DNA from 2 places in the Jeotgalibaca arthritidis genome. Region 2 is predicted to be linked to the other one. Evidence: a T-box and tRNA genes for the amino acid it is inferred to sense, from the RefSeq annotation. Region 2 holds a T-box; the other holds one or more tRNA genes.
The links. The T-box of region 2 lies ahead of leuS (leucine--tRNA ligase). A T-box ahead of a tRNA ligase gene usually reads a tRNA of that ligase, here a tRNA-Leu.
Positions count from the first base shown of each region.

Region 1 (6,321 bases), 170 kb from region 2:
ACTGGCATTAAGAAAACAAAGTCAAAGAAAGTTCCACCATACATTAAGAAAATCATTTGCACAAAAATAAAGGTTGCCAAATTTTTACGAAATGAATTGTATTGGATATCATCAATGTTTTGCAAAAATGAATAAGCCTCTTGAATCGTAATCGCACCTTCTGTAAATTTACGTGAGACATCATTAACCCGTGTTATTTTATTTAAATTAGTCGTTCGATTAGAAATGCGCTTAACGACCGTAATAGCATCCATATTTGAATTATCAAGTGTCGCAATCAAACCTGTTGTAATCGCAATAGCGTCAATCATTTCCAGGTCTGTTTTTTGAAGAATGCGTGTAACGGTCTCTTCCACACGGTAGGTCTCTGCATTACTTTCCAACATAATCTTGCCTGCTAAAACGGCAGTATCCATATATAATTCATAATCCATTTCCGGCATTTGATCACGCCCTCTCTCTTACATTCTGTTTTAGTATAACGCATTATCACTTTTCTTTCCTTATTTTAAAATTGCTTTTAAGGAAATGTTATCTTTTGACTTTTGATAGAAAGAAGCATACCTTATTGTTAGAAAGTAACCATATGAGGAGGATAAATAATGGCTAACATTTTGATAACCGGTGCTTCTGGAAATATTGGCACAGTTTTAACAGAACATCTAAAAGATAAACACGACTTAACCTTAGTTGATGTCGATCTCACTGATTTTCCTGATCATTTAAAAAATGGCTCGCGTTTAAAAGAAATAGACCTGATTGATCCTGAGAATGTCACTGGTTTACTAGACGGTATTGATTATCTGATTCATCTTGCTGGAGACCCTCGACCCGATGCAGATTTTTACGATTCTCTATTAGATTTAAATTACAAAGTACCCCATAATATGTTTAAAGAGGCAGTTAAGGAAGGCAGCTCTGTTAAACGAACTATTTTTGCCAGCTCTGTTCATGCCATAGGCGGCTATCCTGAAAACGTCCAAGTCAAAACGAGTGACTACCCTCATCCTGAAGATTTGTATGGCGTTTCTAAAGTCTATATGGAAGCTCTAGCTAGCTATCATGCCTATAAGTATGGGAAGGAATTTATTGGAATTCGTATCGGTGGCTTTGACAGCGATATTAGTCCCGGCGTAGCGAATGCTGATGGATTAGCGACACACCTTTCAAAAGGCGATATGTGTCATTTAATAGACTGTTGTTTAACAGCTGACTTAAAGCAACCCTTCCTACTAGTCAATGGCGTTTCTAACAATCGCTTCCCTCGTATGGATATTTCCCAAGCTTATTTTGATATTGGTTATGAGCCAAAAGATGATGCTTTTGAAATCCATGAGAATGGTCATTATGATTTTAAAGAAGAAGAACCGATTAAGATTGACCCAGAAGACTAATTTTTGAAAGGTTCACAAAATGAGCTTTTCTTGCTATCATAAGTAAGATCTTTTAGTTAGAAAGGACGATCTTACTGTGGCAAAACGAAAAAATAGTCAAATCCAAAAACGTAATATTCAACCTAAAGTAACAAGCGTATTCGATTCATCACGCTTGACGCCTGCTGAGGAGCAACTTCAAAAAGAGAACGAGAATACCTTCCTATTTACCATTATTGGGATGTTTTCAGGGATGGTCATTGGTCTTATTTTAAACCAAATGACGTTAGGCTTTATCATCGGTATCGCTATTGGAGCGGTTATTGACTTTATTATTAATCGCCAAAAACAAAAGAAACTGATGGCTAAACAGGATAACACTGATGAAAAATAAGACAGTTCTTGCTAAGGTGTTGCATTAGCAAATAGTCTGTGATAAAGTATGACTTAACTGAATAGAACACTTATCACAAAGGGGTGCCTTCACTGGCTGAGACTGAATGAAAATTCTAACCCTTCGAACCTGACTTCGTTAACACGAGCGTAGGGATTGTGTGAGTAAAGAACACGTTATGTATTCTTCTCCTTTGTAGTAGGTCTGTTCCATTCTACAATAAGGAGGAGATTTTTTTATGTCAAAAAATTTAAATATTTGGATTGAAGGAACCATTATGGCTGCCTTAGCAACCGCCCTTTCTTTCGTACCTTTAGATATTGGCCCTAGCTTTTCTATAACAGTTGGCCAACCTGTTTTGATCCTTTATAGTTTACGTCGTGGACTCGGCCCAGGATTTGTAGCAAGTTTCCTTTGGGGAGTCTTACACATTTTCGTCGGTAACGCTGATATTCTTACCCCTCTTCAAGGATTTATTGAGTATTTTATCGCCTTTGGGTTTTCAGGATTAGCGGGACTTTGGTCTACTCAAACTAAAGAAGCTATTGCGGCAAAAAACTGGGGCATGTCAACCATGTATATCACTATCGCTACTCTAGTTGGAGTCATTGGTCGCTACTTCTGGCATACGATTGCAGGCTATTATTTTTGGGGACAATATGCACCAGAAGATTGGAGCCCGTGGTTCTACTCTATCGTCTTGAATGGTGCTAGTGCATTGGCTACCGGCCTCTTTACCATTGTAGTCCTACTAGTTGTTTACAGAACCACACCCCAACTTTATACAGCAACTAACAGAAAGCATGGGTATTAACATAGAAAAAGCCTGTCCAATTTGGACAGGCTTTTTACCTATTCTGATTTTTATGCGGCCAAGAGGACTTGAACCTCCACGGGGTTGCCCCCACCAGCCCCTCAAGCTGGCGCGTCTGCCATTCCGCCATGACCGCTCTATAAACATTACAAGTAATATTATACAAATTTCTCATATATATTGCAACTGTTGTTTAAAGGGTGTTGTATAAATGAAAAGCGGTCTTTGAAAGCTATTTTTTGTTTGCAAAGACCGCTTTAGCTGTATTTTTTAAGGAAAGTTACACCGAGTGTTCCTAATCCAGTATGGGAACCGATTGTTGCGCCTACTGGGCGAGCAACAATGGCTTTGGGAGAGAACTTATCAGCAATAGCCGCTTCTAGCTTTTCTTTTGATTCTAAATCATTGCTATAAGCGATACCCACTGTCTGCAAGGACAGCTGATCGGCTTCTTCATCTAAAATATCGAGAATACGTTTCACAACGCGTTTTTTCCCTCTAATTTTTTCAGCAACTTCTACAGCCCCATCTACTAAAACAAGTACGGGATTAATTTGTAAGAGTGACCCAATTGAGGCAGACGTTTTAGAAATACGCCCTCCCTCTGCTAAATAATTGAGGTCAGTAATAGTAAATAAGGTCATCAAATTATCCGCCATAAATAATAAGCGGTTTTCAATAGTATCTAAATCTTTTCCAGCTTGTAAGTAGTCAACAGCTTCAATGACAATAACGCCTGTACCGATTGAACCACTTTTAGAATCGACAATTCTCAAGTCAAAGTCTGGGTAATCTTCTTTAACTGCGCGATAAGCTAATAAGGCTGTTTGGTGAGTTCCTGATAACTTCGACGACAAGCTAATATAAATACCACTCTCTCCTGCTTTTGCCATAGCGGAAAATTGGTCAACAAACTCAGATAAAGAAACCTGACTTGTTTTAGGGCGAATACCGGCTAAAATACTGTCGTAAATTTTATCAGTGGTTATTTCAAAAATATCGCGGTACTCATCTTCCCCAATGGAGATTGTCAAAGGGAAAAGGTGAATATTGTTTTCTTCTATATAAGATAGACTCAAATCACTTGCGGAGTCACATAAAATTTTCATCATCGTTCTCTCTTTCATTTATAGTTAATTTACATTTTAACTCATTATGTCGCTTTTGTGTACTGTTTATTTGTTTGAAAGTATAAGCTTGCCCTTGCACTTGCCACAAACATAGCGGCTCGTATCAATTTTTCTTTTCCGATGATACGATTGTTGGCAATCTTGGCAGAGATAAAGCTTGGTTTGCTCGAGTTCATTTTGGGTTCTTAAATTCTTAACGTAGCGGGTGCCGCCTGTCTTAGCTAGTAGATGTTTAAAATCTGCATCGGCATGCTTATAACCCTTCCCCATTAAATGGAGGTGATAATGGCAAAGTTCATGTTTAATGACAGCTAAAAATTCATCCATCCCATGTAATTCTAAAACACGAGCGTTAAATTCTAAATGGTGGCTCGCCAATAAATAGCGACCACCTGTGGTACGCAGTCGATTGTTGAACGTGGCTTGATGCTGAAACGGCATCTGGAAAAATTCTAACGAAATGGATTCAACAAGCGCTTGTAAGTCAGTTTGATTCAATGCAATGTGCCCCTTTCACATCGAACAATGTAACAAAAAATAACGATCTGTTCAACTCCAATAGGATGAGGAACAGATCGTTATATATTTATTCTGCTAATGCTTTAACAATCGCTTCATTAAAGACTGGTAAATCCTCTGGTGTGCAACTAGTAATGAGGCCGCTAGCGTCAATGACTAAGGCACTGTCTTCCCACTCTGCTCCAGCATTTTTTAAGTCAATGCCAACTTGTTTAACAGAGGTCATTTTTTTGCCTGCAACAATTTCTGCATTAATCATTAATTGCGGTCCGTGGCAAATCGTGAAAATAGGTTTCTTCTCAGTGTCAAAATGACGAACAAATGCGAAGAAACGATCATCAGCTCTTAATTTATCCGGTGAAAAACCACCCGGTATCAATAAGGCATCATAATCAGGAGGGATCTTTTTCTCTTCAAGAAGTTGATTATGCCATTATGGAAATTAACGGCCAAGTCTCTGTTATGAAAAAAAATGGCATTTCGGGACACTTCACGTACTTACTGATAGATGAAGGTGTTTTAGAAGATAAGGCATTAGCTGCCATTGAAAAAGATAGTAAGTGGCTCTATGATCAACTAGCTGAACTCGGCAGTTATCATGTTTCCGATATTGTTTATGCCGAATGGTCCCAAGATTATGGCTTTTACATTCAAACTTACGATATGACTTTAAATAGGACAATCGATATTGATGGCTAGAAGCCACGTAAAAAGGAGCTAGAATCTTCTCTAGCTCCTTTTTCGTCTTTAATTTTTTTCGTTCAACATGGTTAAAGCGATACGACCTTTTTTCAAGTCCACACCGTCAATCCATACTTTAACAATATCACCGACACTAACGACATCGGACGGGTGTTTCACAAATCGCTGGCTCAATTTTGAAATATGCACCATACCGTCTTGTTTAACACCGATATCAACAAAAGCACCGAAGTCGACCACATTACGAACGGTTCCTTCTAGCTCCATGCCAACCTTCAAATCTTCCATCGTTAAGACGTCTTGTCTTAATAGAGGCTGTGCCACCGCATCACGGAGGTCTCGGCCTGGTTTCGTTAGTCCTTCAATAATATCTTGCAAGGTTTCTTTTCCTAAGCCCGTTTCTGCCATGACAGTCTGGCGGTTTAAATCTGCTAGCGCTGTTCGTGCTGCATCCGTTCCGACATCCTTTAAGTCTAGTCCTGCTAATGCTAGAACTTGTTTGGCTTCTTTATAGCTTTCTGGATGGATATCGGTATTATCAAGGATATTTTTCCCACTGATAATACGTAAGAATCCTGCTGCTTGTTCGTAGGCTTTTGGTCCTAAACGAGCAACTTTTTTCAATTGCGTTCTACCTGTAAAGATGCCGTTCTCTTCTCTAAATGCAACAATGTTATTAGCGATTGTTTTATTTAAACCAGATACATGTTGTAAGAGTGGCGCGCTAGCTGTATTTAGGTTGACCCCAACTTGGTTTACTGCGGTTTCGACTACAAAGTCTAGCTGATCAGTCAGTTTCTTTTGCGATACGTCATGTTGGTATTGGCCAACACCAACAGACTTCGGATCAATCTTCACTAACTCCGCCAGTGGATCTTGTAGACGTCTTGCGATGCTGACAGCACTTCTTTCTTCTACTTGGAAATCTGGAAATTCTTGACGGGCAATATCACTAGCCGAGTAAACAGATGCACCCGCTTCATTCACAATCACATAATAAACCTGACGTTCAATTTTTTTGATTTGTTCAGAAACAAATACTTCTGATTCACGGCTAGCTGTACCATTACCAATAGCTACCATTTCAACGCCATACGTTTCAACTAAAGTGATAAATTCTGAACCAGCCGCTTCACGTTTATTAGCTGGCGCAGGTTTATGAGGATAAATGACTGATTTAGCTAGGACTTTACCTGTTTCATCCACAATGGCTAACTTACAACCAGTACGGTAAGCCGGGTCAAATCCCATAACGACTTTACCTTTCATTGGTGGTTGTAGTAAGAGATTTCTTAAGTTGTCGCCAAAGACATGAATAGCTTGCTCCTCTGCAACTTCTGTTAGCTCGTTACGAATTTCTCGTTCAATAGCTGGACCAATAAAACGGTT
Region 1 is NZ_CP049740.1:154,860-161,180, forward strand. It holds gene G7057_RS00780 (threonine/serine exporter family protein) at 1-443, opposite strand, end outside; gene G7057_RS00785 (NAD-dependent epimerase/dehydratase family protein) at 603-1,394, shown strand; gene G7057_RS00790 (hypothetical protein) at 1,471-1,767, shown strand; TPP riboswitch at 1,837-1,940, shown strand; gene thiT (energy-coupled thiamine transporter ThiT) at 2,006-2,581, shown strand; tRNA gene G7057_RS00800 (tRNA-Leu) at 2,635-2,717, opposite strand; gene G7057_RS00805 (DegV family protein) at 2,839-3,693, opposite strand; gene G7057_RS00810 (SprT family protein) at 3,757-4,209, opposite strand; gene G7057_RS00815 (DJ-1/PfpI family protein) at 4,298-4,633, opposite strand; gene G7057_RS00820 (DUF421 domain-containing protein) at 4,666-4,929, shown strand; gene G7057_RS00825 (Tex family protein) at 4,978-6,321, opposite strand, start outside.
Region 1: it has a tRNA-Leu gene. The T-box ahead of leuS (leucine--tRNA ligase) is inferred to sense a tRNA for this amino acid. The anticodon was not compared.

Region 2 (6,321 bases):
GAAGGCGGCGGTGTTCTCGTTAACCAAGCACCTCACCAATTAGACCTTTTACAATGGATTTGTGGAAAACCAGAAAAGGTAACTGCTAAACTACAATATGGTGCTGGACGTAATATTATTGTTGAAAATGAAGTCAATGCATTACTTGATTTTGGTAATGGTGCAACAGGTTCATTTATTACATGTACGAATGATATGATCGGAACAGACCGTTTTGAAATTTTCGGTACAAAAGGAAAAATCGTTGTTGAAGATTCTAAAAAATTAATCATTAAAAAACTTGTTAATCCAGAACAAGAAATTTCTGAAAAAATGGACATGGCTGATGTTGTGAAATTATTCATGGGTCAAATGAATATGTCTGATTATGTGGAAGAAACAGTTGAAGAATTTGAAATGGTTATGGGACAACAACATATTGATGTTCTAAATAACTTTGCTAACCATATTGTTAAGGGTGAGGCATTGTTAGCACCTGGTGCAGAAGGAATTAACGGTGTTCGTTTAGCGAATGCGATGCATTTATCTGATTGGTTAGATAAAGAAGTAGACTACAACCATGATCATAATCTTTATTTAGAAGAATTAAACAAACGTATTACTGAAGAAGGAAAATTTAGCACAAAAGCATAAGAGGAGGATTTTTTAATGGCTAAAATTGGTGTACAAGGTTCAACAGTTAAACAACAGTTTCAAGAACTAGGCGTTTACGAAACGATGAAAAAACTATCTGAGATTGGTTATAAATCAGTAGAAATCTCACAAATTGAGACTTCTCCAGAAAATATTGAAGCAATTAAAAAAGCGTGTCAAGACTTTGACATGGAAGTAGCTGCTATGAGTGCGTCTCTAGAACCACAAGTAAAAGATGGCGAATCATTGACTACTCATTACGATAAAATTGTTGCCGATTGTAAGGCTGTAAATGCTGACTTATTGCGCATTGGAATGCTACCTATTCCAGCAATGGCTAGCTTAGACTTAGTTTTAGAATTCTGTGAAAAAGTAAATGACGTTACTCAAAAATTAAAAGAGGACGGTATTACACTTTACTATCACAACCATCATGTTGAATTCCGTAAGTATGACGGTAAATTCTTATTAGATATTATTCGCGAAAAAGCGCCTCTACTAGGATTCGAACTAGATGTTCACTGGATTCAACGTGGGGGAGCAAACCCACTTGAAGTGATTCGTGACTACAATGGTAAAGTTGAATTAATTCACTTGAAAGATTACCGTGTTGGTGAACTTCCTCAAGAAGCAGTAGATGCTTTATTTGAAGGTGATGCAAGCAAATTTATGGACAGCTTTAACAACTTGATTGAATTTGCAGAACTTGGAACAGGTTCATTACCACTAAAAGAAATTATTGAAGAATCATTATCATCAGGTGTACGCTACTTATTAGTAGAACAAGATGATACATATGGTGTTGATCCTTTCGAAAGCTTGAAAGTATCCTATGACCATTTAGTTGAGTTAGGCTATTCACACCTATTCTAAACCATAAACAATCAGCTCTACTCATTGAGTAGGGCTGATTTTCTATTTTTTCTTTTCAATAGCAACCACAAAGGGTGGCTGATTTTTTTGATTAATAAAGCCATACTGTAAGACCGCATAGTCTTTTTGATCGAGACTACTTAAGTAGCCAAGAAGGGCATCTTTTTCTTCTTGCCCTGTTGGATGCCCACTGTAAACCACGATAACGACCAAGGCCCCTATTCTTAAATGGGGGATGAGTTGTTTAATGCTTTCTATCGTAGATTCCTTTAGTGTCGTGATTGACTTGTCACCACCAGGCAGGTAGCCTAAATTGTAAATAGCAGCACTAACTTGTTTTTGACTAGGTAAATAGTCTCCAATAAACTGGTGTCCAACTTGATGTAAATGAACCTGCTGGCTTAGCCCAGTTAACAATAATTTCTCGGATGTCTTTTGAATGGCTTGTTCTTGAATATCAAAGCCAATGACACTGCCATTTGGACCAACTAAACTTGCCAGCAGAATAGTATCGTGACCATTTCCCACCGTAGCATCAATTACTAAGTCACCTGCAATAACACATTCTTTTAAAAGGGAATGGCTATAATCAAGAGCTTTTTTAAGCATGTTATGACCTCCTTTTTTTAAAATAGTATAACACAGTGTTGACTAAGGACAAAAAGCGAAAGTATGTTTATTACAGTTTGGTTACTTTTATAACAATTTGTGAAAAAAGAAAAAAGAGAGTTAAAAACCCTCTATAATGGAACTATCTGAAATGCTTTAAAATTCGATAGGAGTGGTTTACTTGAATATTTCTAGAAAACAGTTGCATACCATCAAACAAGCAAAAAACATACAAGATAAAATCCTTTCTTCTACAGAACAAATGAAAAAGGGCTTTGCTTTAATGGGAGCTTCTGTACTTGTTTCTACTATTGCTGCGCCTATCCAAGCGAATGCCAAGGAAAATGATTCAGCCAACCAAACGACAACCAAAACATACTCTGATAATGCATTTTTAAATACGATTATTCCATCGGCTTCAAGTATTGCAGCCAAGAATGACCTGTATGCATCGGTAATGTTGGCACAAGCAATCCTTGAAAGTGGATGGGGAACAAGTTCATTAGCCTCAGAACCAAATTATAATTTATTTGGAATTAAAGGAAATTATAACGGTCAGACCGTTGAAATGAGCACCTTAGAAGATAAGGGAAATCAAAATTATTATGAGATAAAAGCTGAATTTCGTAAGTATCCGTCATATGCGGAATCTCTTGAAGATTATGCTGGTTTAATTAAAAATGGTACAAGTTGGGATTCAAATTATTATAGTGGTGCATGGAAATCGAATGCATCAACCTATGAAGATGCGACAGCTTATTTAACAGGACGCTATGCGACAGACAGTGCCTATAATACGAAGTTAAATCGTATTATTGAAGCACATGGATTAGCTGAATATGACTCACCAACAACAGCAACACCAACAACACCAGCAACACCAACAACGCCTAAACCAGCTGAACCTGCTGGTCAAACAGGCACAAGCTATACGGTTAAATCTGGTGATACCTTGTATCGCATTGCCTTAAGTAATGGGACTACTGTTGCTAATCTAACAAAATGGAATAGTTTAAAATCAGAAAGTATTTACCCAGGTATGACACTCATCGTATCTAAAACGACTAGCCAGCCCGTTGAAACAGCACCAACAACTCCAACGGTAACTAATCCAGCTGTTAACACTAGCTCTTATACTGTCAAATCTGGTGATACGCTGTGGTCAATTAGTCAGAAGTATAAGGTGACTATTGCTCAAGTAAAATCTTGGAATAATTTGAAAACCGACTTTTTACAAGTTGGTCAGAAGTTAGTAGTTTCGACTTCAACAACACAAACAGGTCAAACAAATACAGGAAATACGACAACACCTAGTCAGACAGTGACTACACCAACGGCTAAAACAATTACCGTTGTTAATGGTGACACCTTATACAAGATTGCGACTAAAGCAGGTATGAGTTTAGCAGAGCTTAAGTCAGTGAATAATCTGACGTCAGATGTGATTTACCCAGGTCAAATTTTATATACAACAAAAGAAACAAGCACAGTTGTTAAAGAACAACCTGTTCAACAAACTAAACCTAATCCGTCTGTATCTACGAAAACAATCACCGTCAAATCTGGTGACACACTGTATCGTTTAGCAACAAGCGCTGGTTTATCATTAGCTGAATTTAAGTCTATTAACAACTTGAAATCAGATATGATTTATCCAGGTCAAGTGTTAGTAACATCAAAAACAACAGTCGTTGTAAAAGAGCAAGAAAAACCCGCTCAAACAACACCTGTAACGAACCAATCAACTTATACCGTTCAAAAGGGTGATACCTTATATGCAATTGCAACTAAAGCAGGCGCATCTGTTTCTCAAATAAGAGAATGGAATAAATTGGCTTCCGATTTAATTTTTGTCGGTCAGTCATTAACGCTGGTGGGGAAAACAGCAGTAGTTGAACCAACCCAGACAATTGCTCCATCAGGTAGTTATGAAGTGAAGCGTGGCGACACACTTTACTCCATTGCTAAAAGTAATGGTATTAGTTTAACGCGTTTACTGGAAATAAATGATGTCAACTCATCAACGATCTATCCCGGTCAACTATTGAAAGTAAAGTAAGTCTTGAAAAAAGCCTATATATTTGATAAAATACGGTAAATAAATTGAAAAACGTTGAGAAGGATTAGTAGGCTAGATGAATCAATAGCGAGTGCATGGTTGGTGGAAATGCATGATTCAAATATCTGAACTCACCTTTTAGTTGTTATACTGAATATAGTAAGTATGACCGGTTCACCTCGTTAACGGTATGAGAAGAGAATGATTGTTCATTCTAATTAATAGGTGGTACCACGATAAAATCGTCCTATAGATTTCCCAAGGGGATTTCTATAGGCTTTTTTATTTTCTCAACGTTTTTACTATGTTTATAAAAAGGAGCAAAGAAAAATGTCTTACAATCATCAAGAGATTGAGAAAAAATGGCAAAAGTATTGGGATAAAAACCAATCATTCAAAACAGAAAAAGGAACAGAAAAACCTAAATATTACATTCTAGATATGTTCCCTTATCCATCTGGACAAGGCTTGCACGTGGGCCATCCGGAAGGCTATACAGCTACTGATATTTTAGCGCGTATGAAACGTTCACAAGGCTATAATGTCTTGCACCCAATGGGATGGGATGCGTTTGGTTTGCCTGCAGAGCAATATGCCCTTGATACAGGAAATGATCCTGCTGAATTTACAGCTCATAATATTAAGACATTTAAACGTCAAATTAAATCACTTGGATTCAGTTACGATTGGACAAGAGAAATTAATACAACAGACCCATCTTACTACAAATGGACCCAATGGATTTTTACAAAGCTATACGAAAAAGGTCTTGCTTACGAGGCAGAAGTATCCGTTAACTGGTGTCCAGCTTTAGGAACTGTTTTGGCGAATGAAGAAGTCGTTGATGGTGTGAGTGAACGTGGTGGACATCCTGTTTATAGAAAGCCAATGCGTCAATGGATGTTGAAAATTACTGCTTATGCAGAACGTTTGATTGATGATCTAGAATTAGTTGACTGGCCTGACAGTATTAAAGAAATGCAACGTAACTGGATTGGCCGTTCTGAAGGATCAAATGTGACATTTGATATTAAAGGAACTGATAAAAACTTTACCGTCTTTACGACTCGCCCAGATACTTTGTTCGGCGCAACTTACACAGTTATGGCACCAGAATTACCATTAGTTCAAGAGATTGTATCTGATGAGCAACGTGAAGCTGTTCAAGCTTATATTGATTCAGTTGCTTTGAAGAGTGATCTAGAGCGTACAGAACTTTCAAAAGATAAAACAGGTGTCTTTACGGGTGCGTATGCGATTAACCCAGTAAATGGCAAAGAGATTCCGATTTGGATTTCTGACTATGTTCTGTCTACATACGGAACAGGTGCGATTATGGCAGTTCCTGCTCATGATACACGCGACTATGAATTTGCTAAAAAGTTTGAGCTTGAAATTATTCCTGTCCTTGAAGGCGGCAATGTTGAAGAAGAAGCCTTCACTGGAGACGGAAACCACATCAATTCTGACTTCCTAGATGGCTTGGATAAAGCAACTGCAATTCAAACTATGAATGAATGGTTGACTGAGCACAAGGTCGGCGAAACGGTTATTTCTTATCGTCTACGTGACTGGTTGTTCTCACGTCAACGCTATTGGGGAGAGCCAATTCCAGTTATTCACTGGGAAGATGGTACGTCAACAACAGTTCCAGAAGATGAACTGCCTTTGTTGTTGCCTAAAACAGATAAAATCCATCCGAGTGGAACAGGTGAATCGCCACTTGCTAACATCGATGAGTGGGTGAATGTTGTTGATCCTGTTACAGGGATGAAAGGACGACGTGAAACCAATACCATGCCACAGTGGGCAGGTAGTTCATGGTACTTCTTGCGCTTTATGGATGCTCATAACAGCAATGCCATTGCAAGTGAAGAAGCGATGTCATATTGGCAAAATGTTGACTTGTATATTGGTGGTGCAGAACATGCTGTTCTTCACTTGCTATATGCGCGCTTCTGGCATAAATTCCTTTATGATATCGGTGTTGTTAAAACGAAAGAACCATTCCAAAAACTATTTAACCAAGGTATGATTCTAGGCGAAAATAACGAAAAAATGTCTAAATCAAAAGGCAATGTTGTTAACCCAGATGATATCGTTTCTGAGTTTGGTGCAGATACGCTAAGGCTTTACGAAATGTTTAT
Region 2 is NZ_CP049740.1:2,337,225-2,343,545, reverse strand. It holds gene G7057_RS11710 (Gfo/Idh/MocA family protein) at 1-633, shown strand, start outside; gene G7057_RS11705 (sugar phosphate isomerase/epimerase family protein) at 649-1,506, shown strand; gene G7057_RS11700 (class I SAM-dependent methyltransferase) at 1,549-2,115, opposite strand; gene G7057_RS11695 (LysM peptidoglycan-binding domain-containing protein) at 2,297-4,174, shown strand; T-box leader at 4,220-4,427, shown strand; gene leuS (leucine--tRNA ligase) at 4,505-6,321, shown strand, end outside.